DNA from 4 places in the Neorhizobium sp. USDA 3394 genome. Region 1 is predicted to be linked to each of the others. Evidence: riboswitches for the same ligand, from Rfam matches in the RefSeq annotation. Region 1 holds a riboswitch; each other region holds the start of a gene.
The links. Region 1 has a riboswitch for thiamine pyrophosphate ahead of thiC (phosphomethylpyrimidine synthase ThiC). Riboswitches for the same ligand answer to the same signal wherever they lie in the genome.
Positions count from the first base shown of each region.

Region 2: another riboswitch for thiamine pyrophosphate. It lies ahead of thiM (hydroxyethylthiazole kinase); the one in region 1 lies ahead of thiC (phosphomethylpyrimidine synthase ThiC).
Region 3: another riboswitch for thiamine pyrophosphate. It lies ahead of ACZ9EJ_RS05420 (ABC transporter permease); the one in region 1 lies ahead of thiC (phosphomethylpyrimidine synthase ThiC).
Region 4: another riboswitch for thiamine pyrophosphate. It lies ahead of thiB (thiamine ABC transporter substrate binding subunit); the one in region 1 lies ahead of thiC (phosphomethylpyrimidine synthase ThiC).

Region 1 covers NZ_JBWCDU010000001.1:3,947,887-3,952,834, forward strand. Annotated here, with positions in the region: gene ACZ9EJ_RS19470 (acyl-CoA dehydrogenase family protein) at 1-911, opposite strand, end outside; gene ACZ9EJ_RS19475 (acyl carrier protein) at 913-1,164, opposite strand; TPP riboswitch at 1,344-1,476, shown strand; gene thiC (phosphomethylpyrimidine synthase ThiC) at 1,576-3,387, shown strand; gene ACZ9EJ_RS19485 (lysine-2,3-aminomutase-like protein) at 4,160-4,948, opposite strand, start outside.
Region 2 covers NZ_JBWCDU010000002.1:1,802,123-1,807,070, reverse strand. Annotated here, with positions in the region: gene ACZ9EJ_RS30110 (response regulator) at 1-857, shown strand, start outside; gene thiD (bifunctional hydroxymethylpyrimidine kinase/phosphomethylpyrimidine kinase) at 992-1,795, opposite strand; gene thiE (thiamine phosphate synthase) at 1,792-2,430, opposite strand; gene thiM (hydroxyethylthiazole kinase) at 2,427-3,227, opposite strand; TPP riboswitch at 3,278-3,373, opposite strand; gene ACZ9EJ_RS30090 (heavy metal translocating P-type ATPase) at 3,488-4,948, shown strand, end outside.
Region 3 covers NZ_JBWCDU010000001.1:1,141,365-1,146,312, forward strand. Annotated here, with positions in the region: gene ACZ9EJ_RS05410 (ABC transporter substrate-binding protein) at 1-408, shown strand, start outside; gene ACZ9EJ_RS05415 (ABC transporter permease subunit) at 405-2,093, shown strand; TPP riboswitch at 2,157-2,260, shown strand; gene ACZ9EJ_RS05420 (ABC transporter permease) at 2,396-3,178, shown strand; gene ACZ9EJ_RS05425 (ABC transporter substrate-binding protein) at 3,175-4,113, shown strand; gene ACZ9EJ_RS05430 (NUDIX hydrolase) at 4,211-4,948, shown strand, end outside.
Region 4 covers NZ_JBWCDU010000001.1:4,118,177-4,123,124, forward strand. Annotated here, with positions in the region: gene thiP (thiamine/thiamine pyrophosphate ABC transporter permease ThiP) at 1-557, opposite strand, end outside; gene thiB (thiamine ABC transporter substrate binding subunit) at 562-1,572, opposite strand; TPP riboswitch at 1,612-1,719, opposite strand; gene ACZ9EJ_RS20160 (response regulator) at 1,801-2,250, opposite strand; gene ACZ9EJ_RS20165 (ABC-F family ATP-binding cassette domain-containing protein) at 2,410-4,230, opposite strand; gene ACZ9EJ_RS20170 (thiamine diphosphokinase) at 4,235-4,891, opposite strand.

The DNA of each region.
Region 1 (4,948 bases):
GCATCCGCGTAGATCCTGAGGCCGGAGAGGATGCCGGCCTTGAGGAGCTGCAGCAGGTTCGAGGCTTCGGCCAGCCTCAGTGCGCCGGGCGGCTGGGTGCCGCCCGCCTTGCGGGCGGCGGCGCGCACGAAGGCCTGGGCGCGCAGTACCGCATCGGCGGCGATCCCGTACCAGACCGCGCTCCAGAGGAGATGCGAGGTGGCGAGCATCGACTGCGCCGCGATCTCGGCGAACGGCTTTGGGAAGATCTGGACGGACGGCGCTTCACCCCTGAAGAGGAAACCGTCGGAGCAGGTGCCGCGCATGCCGAGCGTATCCCAGTCGACGGTCTTCTGCAGGCTATACTGGCCTTGCTTGAAGACGGTCATGACCTGGTCGGTCGGTGCGGCCTTCTCGTTGGAGCGCGAGGTGACCATGATCGCATCGGCATGGGCGCCGTAGGAAATCACCGTCGCGTCCTTCGTCAGGCGGCAGGTGTCGCCCTCGACCTCGATCGCGCAGATGGAGTTGCGCATATTGCCGCCGATGCCGCCCTCGGTCGTCGCGGAGGCGACGAGAAGCTGGCGGCCGGCAAGCTCGCGCATGAAGTCCCTGTGCCATTCGCTGTCGCCACCGTGCTCGACGAGGCTCGAAACCTTGATCTGGTGCATGGCGAAAACCATGGCGCTCGCGGCGCAGGCCTGTCCCAGGATGGAGCAGACCTCGGCGATCTCGGTGATCGAAGCGCCCTCGCCGCCGAACGCGGCCGGGATCTGGATACCGATCAGGCGCTCGGCCCTCATGGCATCGACGGCCTCGCGGGGGAAGCGGCCGTCATGGTCGACACGGTCGGCAAATTCGGCCGCTACGGTTGCCACGCGGTGAGCGCGGGCGCTCAGGCTCATGTCGGCGGCAAAGGCAGGGAGGCTCATCTCAAGCGGCCTCGCGCGCTTTCAGGATATGCGAAACCGTCTGCTCGATCGCCGCTATGCTGGCGAAGGACTTGCGGTTCAAAAGGCTGTCGGGAAACTCGATGTCGAAGGCCTCTTCCAGGCCCAGCATCAGTTGCACGGACGCAAAGGAGGAGAGGCCGGCCGCATAAAGATCGGCGCCGTCTTCCAGCTCGGTCACAGCGACCGGAAGGCCGCCTACCCGTGTGAGCAATTCGCGAATGGTCTCGTTCATCTCGACGTCTCCGGATCGTTCGAATTCTGCGTTCATCGCTGGAGACTTTACTACGCAGGAAAGCATAAGATTCCGGTAATAAACGTCGTGAAGTTAGGGATGCGGGATTCCGTAAAATCCGATCGATTACCATCGGCATGGCCCGGCTTGACATCAACGGCCCGCGGGTTTCTGATGGCGCCATTCACCAGGGGGGTCCCGCCAAGGGGCTGAGATACTGCTGGTCGGACCGGCTTTGGCCGGCCGAGGCGCAGTGACCCGTTGAACCTGATCCAGTTCATACTGGCGTAGGGACGGTGCGGGCGCTGCGGCAGCGAGGATGGGAAACCGTCCTTCGGATTCCGGGGTGTTTTTCCATCATTCCAACACTGGAACTGGGTCTCCAAACGTCAAACCTTGGAGCCTTGAGCCATGAATATCGCAACCACCAAGCTTACCCCGGTCGTCACCACCGGCCCGCTTCCCGCTTCCATGAAAGTCCTGAAAGCAGGAACGATCCATCCGGACATCCGCGTGCCGATGCGTCAGATCGCATTGCATCCGACCTCCGGCGAACCGCCGGTCACCGTCTACGATTCTTCCGGTCCCTACACGGTGGAAGGTGCCGCGATCAGCATCGACGCGGGCCTGCCGCGCCTGCGTGAAAACTGGATTGCCGCCCGCCGCGATGTCGAGGCCTATGAGGGCCGCATCGTCAGGCCGGAGGATAACGGCTTCGTGTCCGGGAGCCACCTGACGCCGGAATTCCCGGTCCGCAACCAGCCTTTCAAGGCGAAGGTGGGCAGGGCCGTCACCCAGCTCGCCTATGCGCGGGCCGGCATCGTCACGCCGGAGATGGAATTCGTCGCCATCCGCGAGAATCTCGGCCGGCAGGCGGCCAGCGAGCCGCTCATCCGCGACGGCGAAAGTTTCGGCGCCCATGTGCCGGACTTCGTGACACCCGAGTTCGTTCGGCGCGAAGTCGCGGAAGGCCGGGCGATCATTCCCGCCAACATCAACCATCCCGAATCCGAACCGATGATCATCGGCCGGAACTTCCTGGTGAAGATCAATGCCAATATCGGCAATTCGGCCGTCACCTCGTCGATGGCCGAGGAAGTCGAGAAGATGGTCTGGGCGATCCGCTGGGGCGCCGATACGGTCATGGACCTGTCGACCGGCCGCAACATCCACAATATCCGCGAATGGATCATCCGCAATTCGCCGGTGCCGATCGGCACCGTGCCGCTCTACCAGGCGCTCGAAAAGGTGAACGGCATTGCCGAGGACCTGACCTGGGAGGTCTATCGCGACACGCTGATCGAGCAGGCCGAGCAGGGTGTCGACTATTTCACCATCCATGCGGGCGTGCGGCTCGCCTATATCCCGCTCACCGTCAACCGCGTCACCGGCATAGTCTCCCGCGGCGGCTCGATCATGGCCAAGTGGTGTCTGCATCACCACAAGGAGAGTTTTCTCTACGAGCATTTCGAGGAAATCTGCGACATCGCCCGGGCCTACGACGTGTCGTTCTCGCTCGGCGACGGCCTTCGCCCCGGTTCGATCGCCGATGCCAACGATGCGGCGCAGTTCGCTGAACTGGAGACCCTCGGCGAGCTGACGAAGATCGCCTGGGCGAAGGATTGCCAGGTGATGATCGAAGGCCCCGGCCATGTGCCGATGCACAAGATCAAGGCGAACATGGACAAGCAGCTCGCCGTCTGCGGCGAGGCGCCGTTCTATACGCTCGGGCCGCTGACCACCGATATCGCGCCGGGCTACGACCACATCACGTCGGGCATCGGGGCAGCCATGATCGGCTGGTTCGGCACCGCCATGCTCTGCTACGTCACGCCCAAGGAACATCTCGGCCTGCCGGACCGCAACGACGTCAAGGTGGGCGTCATCACCTACAAGATCGCGGCGCATGCCGCCGATCTCGCCAAGGGCCACCCGGCGGCGCAGGTGCGCGACGACGCGCTGTCGCGCGCCCGTTTCGAGTTCCGCTGGGAGGACCAGTTCAACCTCTCGCTCGATCCGGAAACGGCGCGTTCGATGCATGACGAGACGCTGCCCAAGGAGGCGCACAAGGTGGCGCATTTCTGCTCCATGTGCGGCCCGAAATTCTGCTCGATGCGGATTTCGCATGACATCCGCGCCGAGGCGCAGAAGGAGGGCCTGGAAGCCATGGCTGCGAAATATCGCGACGGCGGAGATCTCTATATGCCGGTGGGGAAGGCGTGAGCTGATCCTGTCCTTCGACGTCGAGGCAGTTCAGCCCGCTGCCTTGCAGCCCAGCCTATCTCCCCTCAAGAGCAGGGCGATCACATGAAGGCATGGGGCGGCGCGTGGAGCCCCTCCCCCTTGTGGGGAGGGGTTGGGGAGGGGACTTCATCCAGCATCAAAACCCCTCCCGCCTGCCGGCCACCAACCGGGGACGGGTCGCTGGCCCCGTCCCGTCCTCCGGACCCCCACAAGGGGGAGGGTTAAGAATGCCGCGCTGCCGCACATTCCATATGTGACGGCTCTGACCTGGTGGGAGATGCCCGGCAGGCAGAGGAGGCTTACGCGGCACGCCAAACTTTTCCGGTTTTAGTTTCCCCGCCCTTCTGCGCTATGCCTACAATCCCCTCGCCTCCGTCGCCGGAGTGTTTCGCGAGACGTTCGCGGGCAGGCGGAGGCCGGCGCTTTCGTCGGAACCGTAACGTGCGGGGATGGTGGAAGAGGTGAAAGCCATGGGCTGGGGGCAATCCCAACCCTATCAAGCCTCCCCCTGGCCGCCAGGCCGGGTTCGGTTGAGCCGTGCAAGTGGCAAGGTTTCCCGAAAGGAGACCGCGAACGAAGCCACGCAGCGAGGCGAGGTGATCACCTGTAGGGGAGGGACACCCCGAAAAGACGCCGAAGGCCACGCGAATGCGGAGCCAGCTATTAAAATCTATTGAGGTTCCGCATTCGTGTGGGCTCTCCAAACAAGCCAAGCCACGGGCGCAGTTCGCCGCGTGAACAAGAACCCGTGTCATTTCGGAGGATATGCATGCTCTTCGCCGCGGAAATCGCTGACGGAATAACATCCGCCGTCGCCGTCGCCGCGCACGGCGCTTTCGCCGATCACCGCCTTGCCGTGGCCGCCCGGGATATCCAGCACATAGGTGGGCTGGCAAAGGCCGGAAATATTGCCCCGGAGCGCCGAAACGATCCTCTGGCCCTCGGCGATATCCAGCCGGAAATGGCCCGTACCCGGGGCAAGGTCGGGATGGTGCAGATAATAGGGTTTGATCCGGGTCTCGACGAAGCACTTCATCAGGTCGCCAAGCACGGTCGGATCGTCGTTGACGCCACGCAGGAGCACCGTCTGGCTCACCATCGGAAAGCCGGCGTCGACCAGGCGGGCGCAGGCGGCGCGGGCGGCGTCGGTCATTTCGCGCGGATGGTTGGCGTGCAGCGCGATGTAGACCACCTTGCCGCTTTCCTTCAGTGCCGCAATCATCGCCGCGTCGATACGGTCCGGTTCGACGACCGGCACGCGGGTGTGAAAGCGGACGATCTTTACATGGGGGATCTCCGCAAGGCCGCGCATGATGGCAGCAAGCCGCCTCGGCGAAAGGACAAGCGGGTCGCCGCCGGTGAGGATCACTTCCCAAATCTCCGCATGCTCGCGGATATACGCGAGCGCCGCCGACAGTTCGTCCGGTGCCAGCGTTCCGTCACCTTGCGGACCGACCATCTCGCGGCGGAAGCAGAAGCGGCAATAGACCGGGCAGATATGCACGGCCTTCAACAGCACCCGGTCCGGATAGCGGTGAAC
Region 2 (4,948 bases), on a different contig from region 1:
TCCAGCGCAGCGAGGATCTCGTCACCGACGCCGATTTCGGTCCGGTGACCGGCGGCACCGAGACCATTCTGGTGGCGGAGGATGACGAGCAGGTGCGCGCCACCGTCGTCGAACTGCTCGGCGATCTCGGATATGCGGTGCTGAAGGCGAAGGACGCCGCGGGCGCGCTGAGCGTCATCGAAAGCGGCGTGCCGGTCGACCTTCTCTTTACCGACGTGGTGATGCCGGGACCGCTGAAAAGCACCGACCTTGCCAGGCATGCGCGCGAGCGGATGCCTGATATAGCCGTGCTGTTCACCTCCGGTTATACGGAAAACTCGATCGTGCACGGCGGCAGGCTCGATCCCGGCGTCGAACTGCTCTCGAAACCCTATACCCGCGAGGCCTTGGCGCGAAAGATTCGCCACGTGCTGAACGGCCAGCAGCATCGCAACCGGGTGAGGGCATCGTTCGCAACCAAGCCGCCTGCCCCGCCGATCGGGCAGCGGCCGGTTCTCCCGCATTATTCCGTGCTGCTGGTCGAGGACGATTTCCTGATCCGCATGAGCACGGCCGATCTCCTGGCCGAACTGGGGCACCAGGTTTCCGAAGCCTCGACCGCGGAGGAGGCGATCACCATGATAGAGGCGCGCAGCTTTGACGTCGTGGTCACGGATCTCGGCCTGCCGGGCCTTTCCGGCGGCGAATTCGCCCAGCAGGCGCGTAGACTATCTCCCGATGTCGGTATCGTGTTCGCAACCGGCAACGACCGGATTCCCGACGAGGCGGCAGTAGAGGGCGCGGTTCTTCTGAAAAAGCCCTACGGCAGCCAGGAGATCGCCATCGCCTTCGAGAAGATTGCGGCGCAGAAGGGCTGAGAACCGGCCGTCGCACTATCGAGCTGGACGACTGTGCTTTCACCGTCGATCGCGAGAAAGCCCCGGGTAACTTCTTGCGACCGCCAGGACTGACGTGCCCCGATATGGTCGGAGCCCTTCGCCTTGAACGTGCCTCACCACCACTGGTAAAAATGTGATACCGGTCCGTGGCCGGTACCGACGGTGAGGGTATCGGCCGCTGCGATCGCTCCTGCGAGATAGGTCTTGGCGACGGCGACCGCCTGCGCGGACGAGGCGCCCTTGGCGAGTTCGGCGGCGATCGCGCTCGACAGCGTGCAGCCGGTGCCGTGGGTGTTGCTGGTCGGGGTGCGCTTGCCCTCGAACCAATGGATGCCGGTGGCGTCGGCCAGCACATCCGGGCTGTCCTCTCCTTCCAGATGGCCACCTTTTACCAATACCGCCTTCGGGCCGATCGTCAGCAGCCGCCCAGCCTGGACCGCCATCTCCTCTCGGGTCGTGGCGACCGTGTCGCCGAGCAGCGCTGCCGCTTCCGGCAGGTTGGGGGTGACGACGGTGGCGAGCGGCATCAGCTTGTAGGTGACGGCGTCCACCGCGTCGAGCGCCAGCAGCGGCGAACCGCCCTTGGCGATCATCACCGGATCGAGCACGATCGGCACGGTATCGCGGTAGGGACGGAGTGCCTCGGCAACCGCTTCGGCGATCTCGGCATTGGCAATCATGCCGATTTTCACGGCATCGACCCGCACGTCGAGAAAGATCGCGCGGATCTGGTTTGCGACGAAGGCTGCGGGCACTGCATGCACGCCGCTGACCCCTTGGGTATTCTGGGCGGTCAGCGCCGTCAGCGCCGCCATGCCATAGGTGCCGCGCGCCGCGAAGGTTTTCAGGTCCGCCTGGATGCCGGCGCCGCCGGAAGGGTCCGAACCGGCTATCGACAGGACATTCTTGATGCTCACGTGCGTGCCCTTTCGATTTCCGCGGCGATCCTGCGGGCTGCGGCCCGCGGATCGGGCTGGCCGCAGATGGCGGAGACGACCGCGATGCCCTTTGCGCCGGCGGCGAGTGCAGGTCCGGCATGTTCCGCCTTGACGCCACCGATCGCGACCGCCGGAACCGGCGCCATGGCCGCGATGCGCGCAAGCCCGTCGAAACCGATCGGCTGCTTGTGGTCAGGCTTGGTGCTTGTCGCAAAGACGGGACCGATGCCCACATAATCAACGATCGACGGATCCACCCGCCGCGCCAGGTTCTCGGTCTCGACCGAGAGGCCGAGGATCATGCCATGGCCGACGCGCTGCCGCGCCATCACGGCGACCATATCGCTCTGGCCGACATGCAGGCCTTCGGCGCCGATCGCGATCGCCGCTTCCACGTCGTCGTTGATGATCAGCGGCACGCCGGTGCCTGCCAGAACCGCCTTCAGCGCACGGCCGGTTTCGATCATCTGCGCTGTGTCCGCCTGCTTGTCGCGGAGCTGGACGATGGTCGCGCCGCCGGCGACCGCCAGCCTTGCCGTCTCGACCATGCCGATCTCCCGGCAGAGATCCGGATCGAGGACGAGATAGACGGAAAGATCGAAGGTCTTTTTCATGCGGAAACGATCCTTGCCTTGGCATCGAGTGTCTCGCCGGTCAGCGCCGCGAGACGGTCGAGGAAGATCGGCGAGAAGAAGCCGGGCCCGGAGGCGGTGAAGGCCGCTTCCTCTCCCGCGACCGCGAACATCGCGAGTGCTGCGGCCGTCGCCTCGAAAGGATTGTCCGTGCTGGCCGCAAAGGCACCCACAAGGCAGGTAAGCGAGCAGCCGAGCGCGGTGACCCGCGGCATCAGGGCCGAACCACCGAGGATGCGGGCCGAACGCCGACTGTCGGTGACGAAATCCACCTCGCCGGTAACGGCCACCACGCAGCCCTGCCGCCGGGCGATGGCGATGGCGGAGCCTTCGGCCGCCGCGACGCTGTCGCCGCTGTCGACGCCATGGCCGCTCGACTGGCTGCCGGCCAGCGCGATGATTTCCGATGCATTGCCGCGGATGACGGTAGGTCGCAGTTCCATGAGCTCGGCAAGTGCGGCGCGGCGATAGGCGGTGGCATAATGGGCGACGGGATCGAGCACCCAGGGTTTGCCAGCTTCGGTGGCGGCTTCGGCCGCGGCCTTCATGCCGGCCAGGAAATCCGGCGACAGGGTGCCGATATTGATCGTCAGGGCCGAGGCGATGCGGGCGAATTCGCCGGCTTCTTCCTTCGTGTGCACCATGGCGGGGGAGGCGCCGGCCGCAAGCATCACGTTGGCGGCGATGTTCATGGCCACGAAATTGGTGATGTTCTGGACGAGCGGATTTTTCGCGCGCATCGCGGTCAGCAGCTGGCCGGGGGTCTCGCTAAGGGGCATTGTCGTGTGCATGTCTGCCTCGTTCGGCGGGGCAGGCGCGGGGCGCGGTTGTCAGCGCCCGGACGACTCCCTCCGCCAGCATGATCTGGTTCAGGTTCTAAGGGTGCTTCTCAGCCCGGCTCTGCCGGACGCCCCTGTCTTCACCATGGCTTACAGCAAAGATAATGCGCTTCGCCAGTGATTTTTTCTGATTTTGGGCCTTGCAGCTCTAGTCGCTAGAGGTTGTAGAGACGAGGCTCGGTCCAAACGGGAAAGAGACGATGAGCGCGACGACACAGGCACGATACAAGGTTGGCGGCATGGATTGCGCCAGCTGCGCGACGAAGATCGACACCGCGGTGCGCCGCATGCCGGGCGTCGAGGACGTGTCCGTTTCGGTGGCTTCGGGCACGATGACGGTGAGGCATGACGGGACCGGTGATCTTGTCGCCATCGAGAAGAAGGTCGTGGGGTTGGGTTATTCGCTCAGGGCTTTGGGAAGGGGCAAACTCCCGATCACCCCCATTGAGGGGGAGATCCGCGGGACGCACGACCACGACCACCATCATCACGCCCATGATGGCGCGCACGATCATTCCCCTCACGACCACGGCTCTACCGAAATTGAAGGCCTGCACGGCCACGATCACGGTCCGATGGAGGGACCGTGGTGGAAATCGGCCAAGGGCCGATTGACGATCCTGGTCGGTGTTGCGTTGGCCGTGGCTTACGGGATCGGCCACCTGCTGCCGGCCTATGACGCTTACATTTTCACGGCCGCGATGCTGATCGGCCTCGTGCCGATTGCCCGTCGCGCCGTCATGGCCGCATTTGCCGGCACGCCGTTTTCCATCGAGATGCTGATGACGATCGCCGCCGTCGGTGCTGTTGTCATCGATGCGTCGGAAGAGGCGGCGGCCGTGGTTTTCCTGTTCCTGATCGGCGAACTGCTGGAAGGGGTGGCAGCCGGCAAGGCGCGGCAGAGCATCCAGAGCCTGACGGCGCTGGTGCCGAAGAACGCGCTGCTCGAAGAGAACGGCCGGGCCCGTGAAGTGCCGGCCGAGAGCCTTGCCGTCGGCGCGATCATCCTCGTGCGTCCCGGCGACCGCATTTCAGCGGACGGCATCATCATTGCCGGCGAAAGTGCAATCGACGAAGCGCCGGTGACGGGGGAAAGTACGCCGGTTGCCAAGGGTATCGGCGATACGGTGTTTGCCGGCACGATCAACGGCGATGCGGCCTTGCGGGTCCGCGTGACGGCCGCCGCCGAGGACAATACCATTGCCCGCGTGGTGCGGCTGGTCGAGGAGGCGCAGGAGAGCAAGGCCCCGACCGAACGCTTCATCGACCGGTTCTCCCGCTATTACACGCCGGGTGTCGTCGCCGTTGCGGCTTTGGTCGCCATCCTGCCACCGCTTGTCGGCGGCGAGTCCTGGAGCGAGTGGGTCTATAAGGGCCTGGCGATACTCTTGATCGGTTGCCCCTGTGCTCTGGTCATCTCGACACCGGCGGCAATCGCCGCGTCGCTGTCGTCAGGCGCCCGCCGCGGTCTGCTGATGAAGGGTGGCGCGGTGCTCGAAACGCTCGGCAAGATCACCGCTGTCGCGCTCGACAAGACCGGAACGCTGACTGCCGGCAAACCTCAGGTGACCGACGTCATCGCCTTCGGCCGCAATGCGGAAGACGTGCTGCGTTTTGCTGCCGCTCTAGAGGCCGGATCGAGCCATCCGCTCGCCGTCGCC
Region 3 (4,948 bases), 2.8 Mb from region 1:
GCGCAGCTCTTCGAAATGTTCGACCAGAAGCTCGCCGACCTTTCCGTCGAGTTCGGCAGTTTCACCCAGTCCTATGTGGAATCGCGCAACCCCAATATTGCGATCGCCAAGCCGGTCGAGGGGCAGGCGCTTTCGATGAACGTCGCCTGCATCACCGAGGGCACGAAGAACCAGAAGCTCGCCGAAGAGTGGATCAACCTGCACCTCTCCGAGCCCTGCATGCTCGCCTATGCACGCCAGATCTATTATTCGCCGACCGTCAGCAACATCACGGTCCCGGACGATCTCAAGTCGAAACTCGTGCTCGGCGATGCCGATGTCGCCAAGCTCGTCGATTTCGATTGGGACGTGATCAATGCCAGCCGCGCCAAGTGGCAGGCGAAATACGATCGGGAGATCGCGGGATGAACCGTTGGATCGGGCCGGCGCTTGCAGCGCCGGTCACCCTTTGGCTGCTTCTGTCCTTCGCGGCGCCGATGTTCGTGGTCCTCGTGCTCTCCCTGCACGAGTATCCCGATCCTTTCGGCCCGCTGTTCCTGGCGCCGTCGATCGCCCAGTTCCGGGACATCGTCTCCGACAGTTTCTATTTCGGCGTCGTTTCCGAAACCATCCTGCTCGGCCTCGGCGTTACGGTGATCACCGCGCTTCTCGGTTATCCGCTCGCCCACTGGCTGGCGCGGATGCCGGTAAAATACCGCGCGGCCGCGTTCGCCGTCATCCTCATTCCGCTGCTCACCAATGTCGTGGTGCGCTCGCTCGGCATCATCCTGCTGCTTGCGCCGGAAGGGCTGATCAATTCGGTCACCGGCCTCGTAGGCATTCCGCCTGCGAGATACATGCTGTTCACCCATGGCGCGGTCGCGGTCGCGCTGGCGCAGGTGTTTCTGCCGTTCATGGTGCTGGCGCTTTACGACAACCTGCAGAACACTTCGCCGCGCGTGCATGAGGCGGCCCAGAGCCTTGGCGCGTCTCCGGCGGTCCGGTTCCTCACGGTGGACCTGCCGCTTTCGCTGCCGGGCCTGCGGTCCGGCGCCATCATCGTTTTCCTGATGGCGACCACGGCCTATGTGTCCGCTTCGCTGCTCGGCGGCAAGAAGGTCTGGACCACAGGTATGCTGGTGTTGCAGGAGGCGATCAAGAACCTCAACGCACCGCTTGCCGCAGCACTTGCGATCATCATGACGGTGACCGGTCTCGCGTTTGCGGCGCTCTGCGCCTATCTCCTCAACCGCCTCATGCCGTGGCTGAAGGGCAAGCCCAGCAATCCATGGAGCATTCCGCGCTGGATCGTGCCGGTCATCGACATTCTCGGGCCGCTCGTTTCGAAACTGCTGCTCGCCACCTCGCTGCTGCTCCTGCTGCTGCCGCTGGTGCTGGTCTGCATCCAGAGTTTCAACGACGTGCCGCAGGCGACCGCGTCCGGTTTCCGCGGCTTCACGCTGAAATGGTACGAAGCGGTGTTCTTTGCGGGGACCTATGCGGATGCCTTCTGGGTGTCGGTGCAGCTTGCCGTCACCTCGATGCTGGTGGCGCTTGCGCTCTCGCTACCGGCGGCGTTTGCGCTCGCCCGTTATCCGTTCAAGGGCCGCTCGGCGCTTCTGACCTTCTGGCTGCTGCCGATGTCGCTGCCGCATGTGGCGATCGGCGTCGGCATGCTGCGGCTGCTGCAGATCTACCTGATCATTCCACCCTTTTTCGGCCTCGTGGCAATCCACGTGATCGTCATCCTTCCCTTCGCCATCACGCTTCTGACCACCTCGGTCATGGGGCTCGACCGGGCGCAGGAAGAGGCGGCGGCGAGCCTCGGGGCAAGCCCTGCGCGGCGGTTCTTCCTGATCATCATGCCGGGTCTGGCGCCGGGACTGTTTGCTGCCGGCATCGTCGGTTTCCTCCTGAGCTTCGGCGAGGTGACGGTGACGAGCTTCCTCACCACCGCCCGCCTGACGACGCTGCCGGTCCGCATCTATTCGGAATCGACCTTCAGCCTGGAGCCGACGGCGCATGCCATCTCGGCCGTGCTGATCGTCTTCACGGTCATTGCGCTGGTGCTGGTGGGCCGGGTGGTCCGTCTCGACAGGCTCTACGCACGCTGAATTGGAAACGATGGCGGGCCGGCCGGACCGCTTGACAGGCATACTGAAAACCGACAGTTATCGTCCCATTCCGAGGGGAGCATCTTGACGATGCTGAGATGGCGCTGAGCCGGACCCTTGAACCTGATCCGGGTCATGCCGGCGTAGGAACGGAAATAGGCGTCATCCGACGATTTTTCTCTTCTCCGCTTCACCTGGATCTCCGTGATTGAGCTGATCTGGAGATCGACCGATGACATTCATTCTTTCCGTTGTCCCAAAAGGATATCCAGCCGTCGCGTCTGGATTCGACGCGTAGCATCATGCGCGCCTCCCACGCGGTCATCGGCCTCGTCTTGCTTGTCGCCCTCTGGCAAGCGGGCGTCTGGCTGTTTGCTCCGCCTCGCTATATTCTGCCGTCTCCCATTGCCGTCGCGTCCGCCTTTCTGCGGCAGCCCGGCTTCCTGCTGCAGAACAGTCTCGTCACGCTGACGGAAATCGTCTTCGGGCTGGTGATCGGTGCTGGTCTCGGGATCGCCACCGCCTTCGGTGTCGCAGCGCTGCCGCGGCTCGGCCGTCTGGTCTGGCCGATGGTGCTGATCCTGCAGGCCTTTCCCGTCTTCGTGCTGGCGCCGATACTGGTTCTGTGGCTCGGTTTCGGCCTCGCCTCGAAGGTGGCGATGACGACGATCATCATCTTCTTTCCGGTCGCCTCCGCCTTTGCCGACGGTCTTCGCCGCACCGATCAGGAAATCCTCGATGCCGTTTCGCTGGAGGGCGCCTCGCACTGGCAGACGCTGGTGTCGATGCGCGTGCCGCTGGCGATCCCGAGCCTCGTCTCGGGCCTCAGGGTCGCAGCCCCGCTGGCGCCGCTCGGTGCCGTCGTCGGCGAATGGGTCGGTGCGTCGGGTGGCCTCGGTTTCGTGATGGTCCAGGCCAATGCGCGCATGCAGACCGATACGGTGTTCGCGGCCATGACCATACTCGCCATCCTCACCCTCATTTTGCGGCTTCTCATCGACCGGCTGACGGCCGGTCTCGCCCCCTGGGCCAGCGAAGCCGATCCTTCATCCCAATCTGCATCAAGGAGTTCCGTTCGATCATGATCCGTATCCTCACCGCCTCCGTCATCGCGCTCGCCAGCTTGGCCGCGCCCACGCAGGCGGCCGACAAGCTGAGCGTGCTGCTCGAATGGTTCGTCAATCCGGATCACGCGCCGATGGTCATCGCCCAGCAGCGCGGCCTGTTTTCCGATGCGAACCTCGATGTTGAGCTGATTCCGCCGTCCGACCCTTCTGCGGTGCCGCGCCTGGTCTCCGCAAGCCAGGCGGATATCGGCATCCACTACCAGCCCAATCTCTATCTCGACCATGAGGCGGGCCTGCCGCTGGTGCGGTTCGGCACGCTGGTCGAGACACCCTTGAACACCGTGACGGTGCTGGCGGACGGTCCGATCAAGAGCCTCAAGGACCTGAAGGGCAAGAAGGTCGGCTTCTCCGTCACCGGTTTCGAGGATGCCATGCTGAAGCGCATGCTGGCCTCGGAAGGCCTGTCCAACAACGATGTCGAGCTGATCAACGTCAACTTCTCGCTGTCGCCGTCGCTGATCGGCGGCAAGGTCGATGCGACGCTCGGCGGGTTCCGCAACTTCGAGCTGACCCAGATGAAGCTGGAAGGCCATGCGGGCCGTGCATTTTTCCCGGAAGAGCACGGCGTTCCGGCCTACGATGAGCTGATCTTCGTCACCCGCCGCGATTCTGCCGCCGACAACCGCCTGCCGCGCTTCCTGCATGCGGTAGAACAGGCGTCGATCTTCATCACCAACCATCCGCAGGAAGCCTGGCAGCTTTTCATCAAGGCCTATCCGAACCTCGACGACGAGCTGAACCGCACGGCATTCTTCGACACGCTGCCGCGCTTTGCCAAGCGCCCGGCCGCACTCGACTACGGCCGCTACCAGCGTTTCGCCGCCTTCATGCAGGAAGTGGGGCTGATCAAGAGCGTGCCGTCTGTCGCCGACGTCGCGGTGGAAATCAGGTAGGCCAAGTCGCTGATATTGTTTGATTTGAACGCCGGGGTTCGCGTAACGTGATTTCCATGCCAGATAGGCATTCCACGTTACGGACCCCGGAGTTTGCTTGACCATCGGACTTGCCCATGCGGAACTGATCGCGGTTCTTTCCGCCGTCACCGGCGACGAGCCGCGCGTGATGACGGTTCGCTCCGGAGATGCGCTTCCGTCCGGGCCTTTCGAGCTCGGCCACCGGAGCCTTCAGGCCGGGCTGCGGGAATGGGTTAGGGACCAGACCGGCCATCCGCTCGGTTATCTCGAACAGCTCTACACCTTTGCCGACCGCGACCGGACCCACGAGGATGCCGAGGGGCGGACGATCTCGATCAGCTATCTCGGCCTCGTCCGCGAACAGGCCGCACCCGGCGCCGGCAAACCGGGCTGGCACGGCTGGTACGAATATTTCCCCTGGGAAGATCATCGCAGGGGTGGGCCGGATATTCTGGCCGACATCACCGGGCGTCTTGAGGGTTGGATCGCCTCGGAACCAGCGCGCCGCGAGCACCGCCAGCGCCGTGTCGATTTCGCCTTCGGCCTTGATGGCGCCGTCTGGAACGAGGATCTCGGCCTGCAGCGCTATGAGCTGATGTATGAGGCGGGGCTTGTCACCGAGGCCGGTTGTCCGCCGGCCAGGAGTTTCGGCCGTTCGATGTTTGCCGATCACCGCCGTATCCTGGCGACAGGCATTGCGCGGTTGCGCGCCAAGATCAAATACCGTCCGGTGGTCTTCGAATTGATGCCGGAGAGTTTTACGCTGTCGCAATTACAGCGCACCGTCGAGGCGCTGGCGGGGCTCACCCTGCAC
Region 4 (4,948 bases), 170 kb from region 1:
TCGATGAAACGGAAGACGGAAAACGGTTTCATTCCGAGGCTGGAGGAGAGGAGCCAATATTCCGCCGGCAACCGTTCCAGTGCCGCGAGCAGCAGCCTTGCGGCGAGCGGCAGGTTGAAGAACACATGGGCCAGCAATATGCCGGAAAGGCCGTAAATGCTGATCGGCTGTTCGAGTCCAAGTTTCAATAGCAGGCTGTTCATTACTCCCTGCCGTCCCCAGATGCCGATCAGGCCGAGCGCACCGATCAGCATCGGCAGGCCCATCGGCAATGCCATCAGCCGGATGACCCATACTCGGCCCGGAAAGCTTGGGCGGCGTGCAAGCGCGAGAGCAACGGGAAGCGCGAAGATGACCGACAGCAGCGTCGAAAGAACCGCCTGCAGCAGGGTGAAGCGCAGGATTCGCCAGGTATAGGCGGTGAACAGCCGGCTCTGGGTGTCACCGGCGTCCCAGGAGAGAAGGGCGGCGACTGCGATGCCGACGAAGAAGGCGATTCCGACAAGGCTCAGCAGCCCCCAGCCTATCCCGCGTCTCCGCTCGGCTCGCGTCAGCATGGGATCAGTTCATGCTCATGGCGGTCAGCCATTCGTCGATCCACGCCTGCCGGTTCTTGGCCACCTGGTCCGACCCCATCAGGAAAGTCTTGGTCGGCTGCACCAGCTTGTTGAAAGCGTCGGGGAGCGGCTGGGAGGTCTTGGCGGCCGGCATCATCCAGTTGGTGGTCGGGATGACGTCCTGGAATGCGGGCGACACCATGAATTTCAGGAACTGTTTCGCCAGATCCTTGTCCTTCGCCCCCCTCAGCATGCCGGCGACCTCGATCTGGATGTAATGTCCTTCGGAAAAGGAGGCGGCCTGGTAGCGGTCCGTCTTCTCCTCGACCATGTGATAGGCCGGCGAGGTCGTGTAGGAAAACACCATCGGCACTTCGCCCTTGGTGAACAGGCCATAGGCCTCCGACCAGCCTGGCGTGACGGTCAGCACGCGTTTCCGGAGCTTGGCCCAGGCCTCCGGTGCCTGGTCGCCATAGATCGATTTCACCCAGAGCAGCAGGCCGAGGCCGGGCGTCGACGTGCGCGGGTCCTCGATGGCGATCTTCTGTGCCGGATCGCCCTCCACCAGTTCCTTGAGGCTTTTCGGAGGGCTCTTCATTGCCTGGCTGTCGTAGACGACGGCGAAATGGCCGTAATCGTAGGGAATGAACGTGTCGTCGCTGTAATTGCCCGGCACCTTGGCCCCGGAGGCGTCGAGCCCATGCGGCTCGAACAGGCCGGTCGCCTTCGCCTCGGAGATCAGGTTGGTATCGAGGCCCAGCGCGATATCGGCGTCGGTGCCGGGACCCTCCAGCTTCAGGCGGGTGAGAAGCGCCACGCCATCGGCGACGCCGACGAAGTTGAGCTTGCAGGCGCAGGTCTTTTCGAAGGTCTCCTTGACCTTAGGTCCTGGACCCCAATCGGAGATGAAGCTCTCATAGGTATAGACGGTCAGCGTCTTTTCCTGCGCTTCGGCGGGCGCGGACAGGGAAAAGGCGGCCGTGGCCGCGAATATCGAAAGAATGATGCTGCGCATCAGCGTTCCTCGTTTTGGTGACAAAGGGGAATAGGCGCTGATGAAGAGCCGTCTAATCCCTCCGCCGGTGTTAACCGGATCAGGTTCCGCGGGTTGGCCAAAGGCCTCTCAGCCGCACGAAAACGCGCGGCACCCCGTTAGAGCAGGATCAGATTTAGCGGCGAGGGAGATAGCTGGCAAGAGGCGGTCTGCGACCGGCTCAAGGCGAATTCTACGGGAGCAACATGCTCAGTGGTTCTGCGGAAAAACTTTCAGTTCACGCGGCACGATCGCCATGCCGCCGAGCCGGTTGGCAACGGCGTAGTCGATCGTCTTCTCGACGACATCGGGCATGACCGGTTTCGTCAGGACGCCGAGCGAGCCTTTGACGCCGGCTTTCACGTCGTCCGGATTACCCGTCATGAATACGACGGTAATGCCGTATTGCTCGGCAAGCTCGCGGCCGATCTCAGGACCGGTTCGCCCGTCCGAAAGATTGACATCGACCAGGGCGATATCGGCATAGGCGGCGAGTGCGAGGGCGTGTTTGCGGGCATTGGCAAAACCCGCGACTTTGAGGCCCATGGCTTCGATCGTCTCAGCCACATCGAGCGCGATCAGAAACTCGTCTTCGACAATCATAACTCTCTGATTCATCGCCTCAGTGGCCAGCCGACGACGCGTAACATTTGTCAGCATTGGATGTCCCCATTCGGTTGATCGGTTCCCGGCAGGCCGATCCGTCTCCGGGACATTTCGACCACTATTCATACCCAGAACGTCTCGGGACATCATATGTTCCGGTCCGCGACAAATATTTTTATAGCTAACTAATTGTTAAGCTTAACAAATCTAAAATCAGCCCTCGATTTCCTCACGTAGCATTTCGAGCTCGAGCCATTCTTCTTCCATTTTGCTGATGTTTTGGCGAAGCTTTTCCATCTCAGCGGCCAGCTTGTTGAAGGCGGCGGGATCCTTGGTGAAGAGGTTGGGATCGGCCATCTTCTTCTCGCGGGCGGCGATCTCGGCCTCGGCTTTCGCCATTTCCTTCGGCAGGTTTTCAAGCGCGAATTTCTGCTTGTAGGAAAGTTTGCCTTTGCCCTTCTGGACGTCAGCGGTGGGTGCCGAAGATTCGGTCCTTGCCTTGTCGGCCTTTTCCGCACGGCGCCGTTCTTCCTGCGCGCCTTTCCGCTGCGCCAGCATATCCGAGTATCCGCCGGCATATTCGATCCAGCGGCCATCCGGTGCGTCCGGATTGGCGGGGGCAATGGTCGAGGTCACGGTGCGGTCGAGGAAGTCGCGGTCGTGGCTGACGAGGATGACGGTGCCGGTGTAGCCGGCGACGATTTCCTGCAGCAGGTCCAGAGTCTCGATGTCGAGGTCGTTGGTCGGTTCGTCGAGGATGAGCAGATTGGAAGGCCGGGCCATGATGCGGGCGAGCATCAGCCTCGCGCGCTCGCCGCCGGACAGGTTCTTGATCGGTGTCCTGATCTGTTCCGGCTGGAACAGGAAGTCCTTCATGTAGCCTGCGACATGCCGCTGCTCGCCGTTGACCAGCAGCGTCTCGCCGCGGCCGTCCGTCAGATAATGGGACAGCGTGTCCTCGGGGTTCAGGTCCTCGCGCTTCTGGTCGAGCGTGGCGATTTCCAGGTTGGTGCCGAGCTTGACGGTGCCGGTATCGGGCGCCAGCTGGCCGGTCAGCATCTTCAGCAGTGTGGTCTTGCCGGCGCCGTTCGGGCCGACGAGGCCGATGCAGTCGCCGCGATGCACGCGGATGGAGAAGGGCGCGACGATCGGCCGATCGTAGCTCTTGGTGATGTTTTCGGCTTCGATGACCAGCTTGCCGGATTCGCGGCCTTCGCTGACGCTCGCCTGGACCGTGCCCTGCGGTCCCTTGTGGCCGCGGTAATTGCTGCGCATCGTCTGCAGCTCGCCGAGGCGGCGCATGTTGCGCTTGCGGCGCGCCGTCACGCCATAACGCAGCCAGTGTTCCTCGCGCTCGATCGCCTTGCCGAGCTTGTGCTGCTCCAGCTCTTCGGCCTCCAGCACCTCGTCACGCCAGGCTTCGAACTCGCCGAAACCGCGGTTGAGGCGCCGTGAGGTGCCACGGTCGAGCCAGACGGTGGCATTCGAGACCTTTTCGAGGAAGCGACGGTCATGCGATATCACCACCAGCGCGCTTCTGGTCTTGCGCAACTCGTCTTCCAGCCATTCGATGGTCGGCAGGTCGAGGTGGTTGGTCGGCTCGTCGAGCATCAGGATGTCCGGCTCAGGCGCCATGACGCGGGCAAGTGCTGCACGGCGGGACTCGCCGCCGGAGAGCGTGTTCGGGTGTTCCTGGCCGGTGAGACCCAGATGTTCGAGCAGATAGGTGACGCGATAGGGATCGTCGCCGGGGCCGAGGCCCGCTTCGGCATAGGCCTGCACCGTCGAATAGTCGGCGAAATCCGGTGCCTGTTCGAGATAGCGGATGGTCGAGGACGGATGGCGGAACACTTCGCCCGATTGCGGTTCGACCATGCCGGCCGCGATCTTCATCAGCGTCGATTTGCCGGAACCGTTGCGGCCGACGAGGCAGATGCGGTCGCCCGGCTCCACCTGCAGACCCGCGCCGGCCAGCAGCGGCGCGCCGCCGAAGCTCAGGAAGATATCGTCAAGTTTCAGGATAGGGGGCGCCAATAGCTTAGGCTCCTGTCATGTCATAGGGGCGGGCAAGGATCATGGCCTTGCCTTTCCTCAAATGGAATTCCACCTGGCCTTCCGCAACGTTCGAGACGGTGCGCGAGGAGCCGAAGGGGAGCGAGAAGTTGTCGAGCGGATAACGTGCGCCGATGATGTCGAGCCCTTCCAGGTCGGAAAACCCGATGACGGAAAACAGCGAACCCTTGGGCAGGTCCAGAGTCTTGGTGCCTGGCAGCAACGGCACGGCCTCCTCGTCGCCCGACGTAAGCATGATGTCGAGGTCGCGTTCGGCCAGGCTCATAGCGTGAAAGAGATGCTGAAGCGCATGGTCGCTGCGCTCGCCGCCGAGCGCGCCGGCAAAGATCAGTCTTGTTGCACCGCCTTCGACGGCTTCGGCCGTCGCGATCTCGCCGTCCGTCTCGTTCTTGGCCGGCGGGAAGGCCTGCCGCTCGACCTGCGGAAACTGCGCGATCAGCGCGGCATCGGAGGAGTCGAAATCGCCGACCCAAAGCTCCGGTTCGACGCCCAGCGCCGCTGCATGGCGCATGCCGCTATCGGCCGCAATGAAGCGGCTGCCGGCAACGGTGTCCCGCAGGCGGTCGGTGACGGTGAGATTGCCGCCGAGCAGAATGGTGAAGGTCGAATGGCTCATGCGCATTGCCCATAGCGCAAAGCCGGCCGAAAGGGAAAGCTGTTGCACCGCCGGGGATGAGCT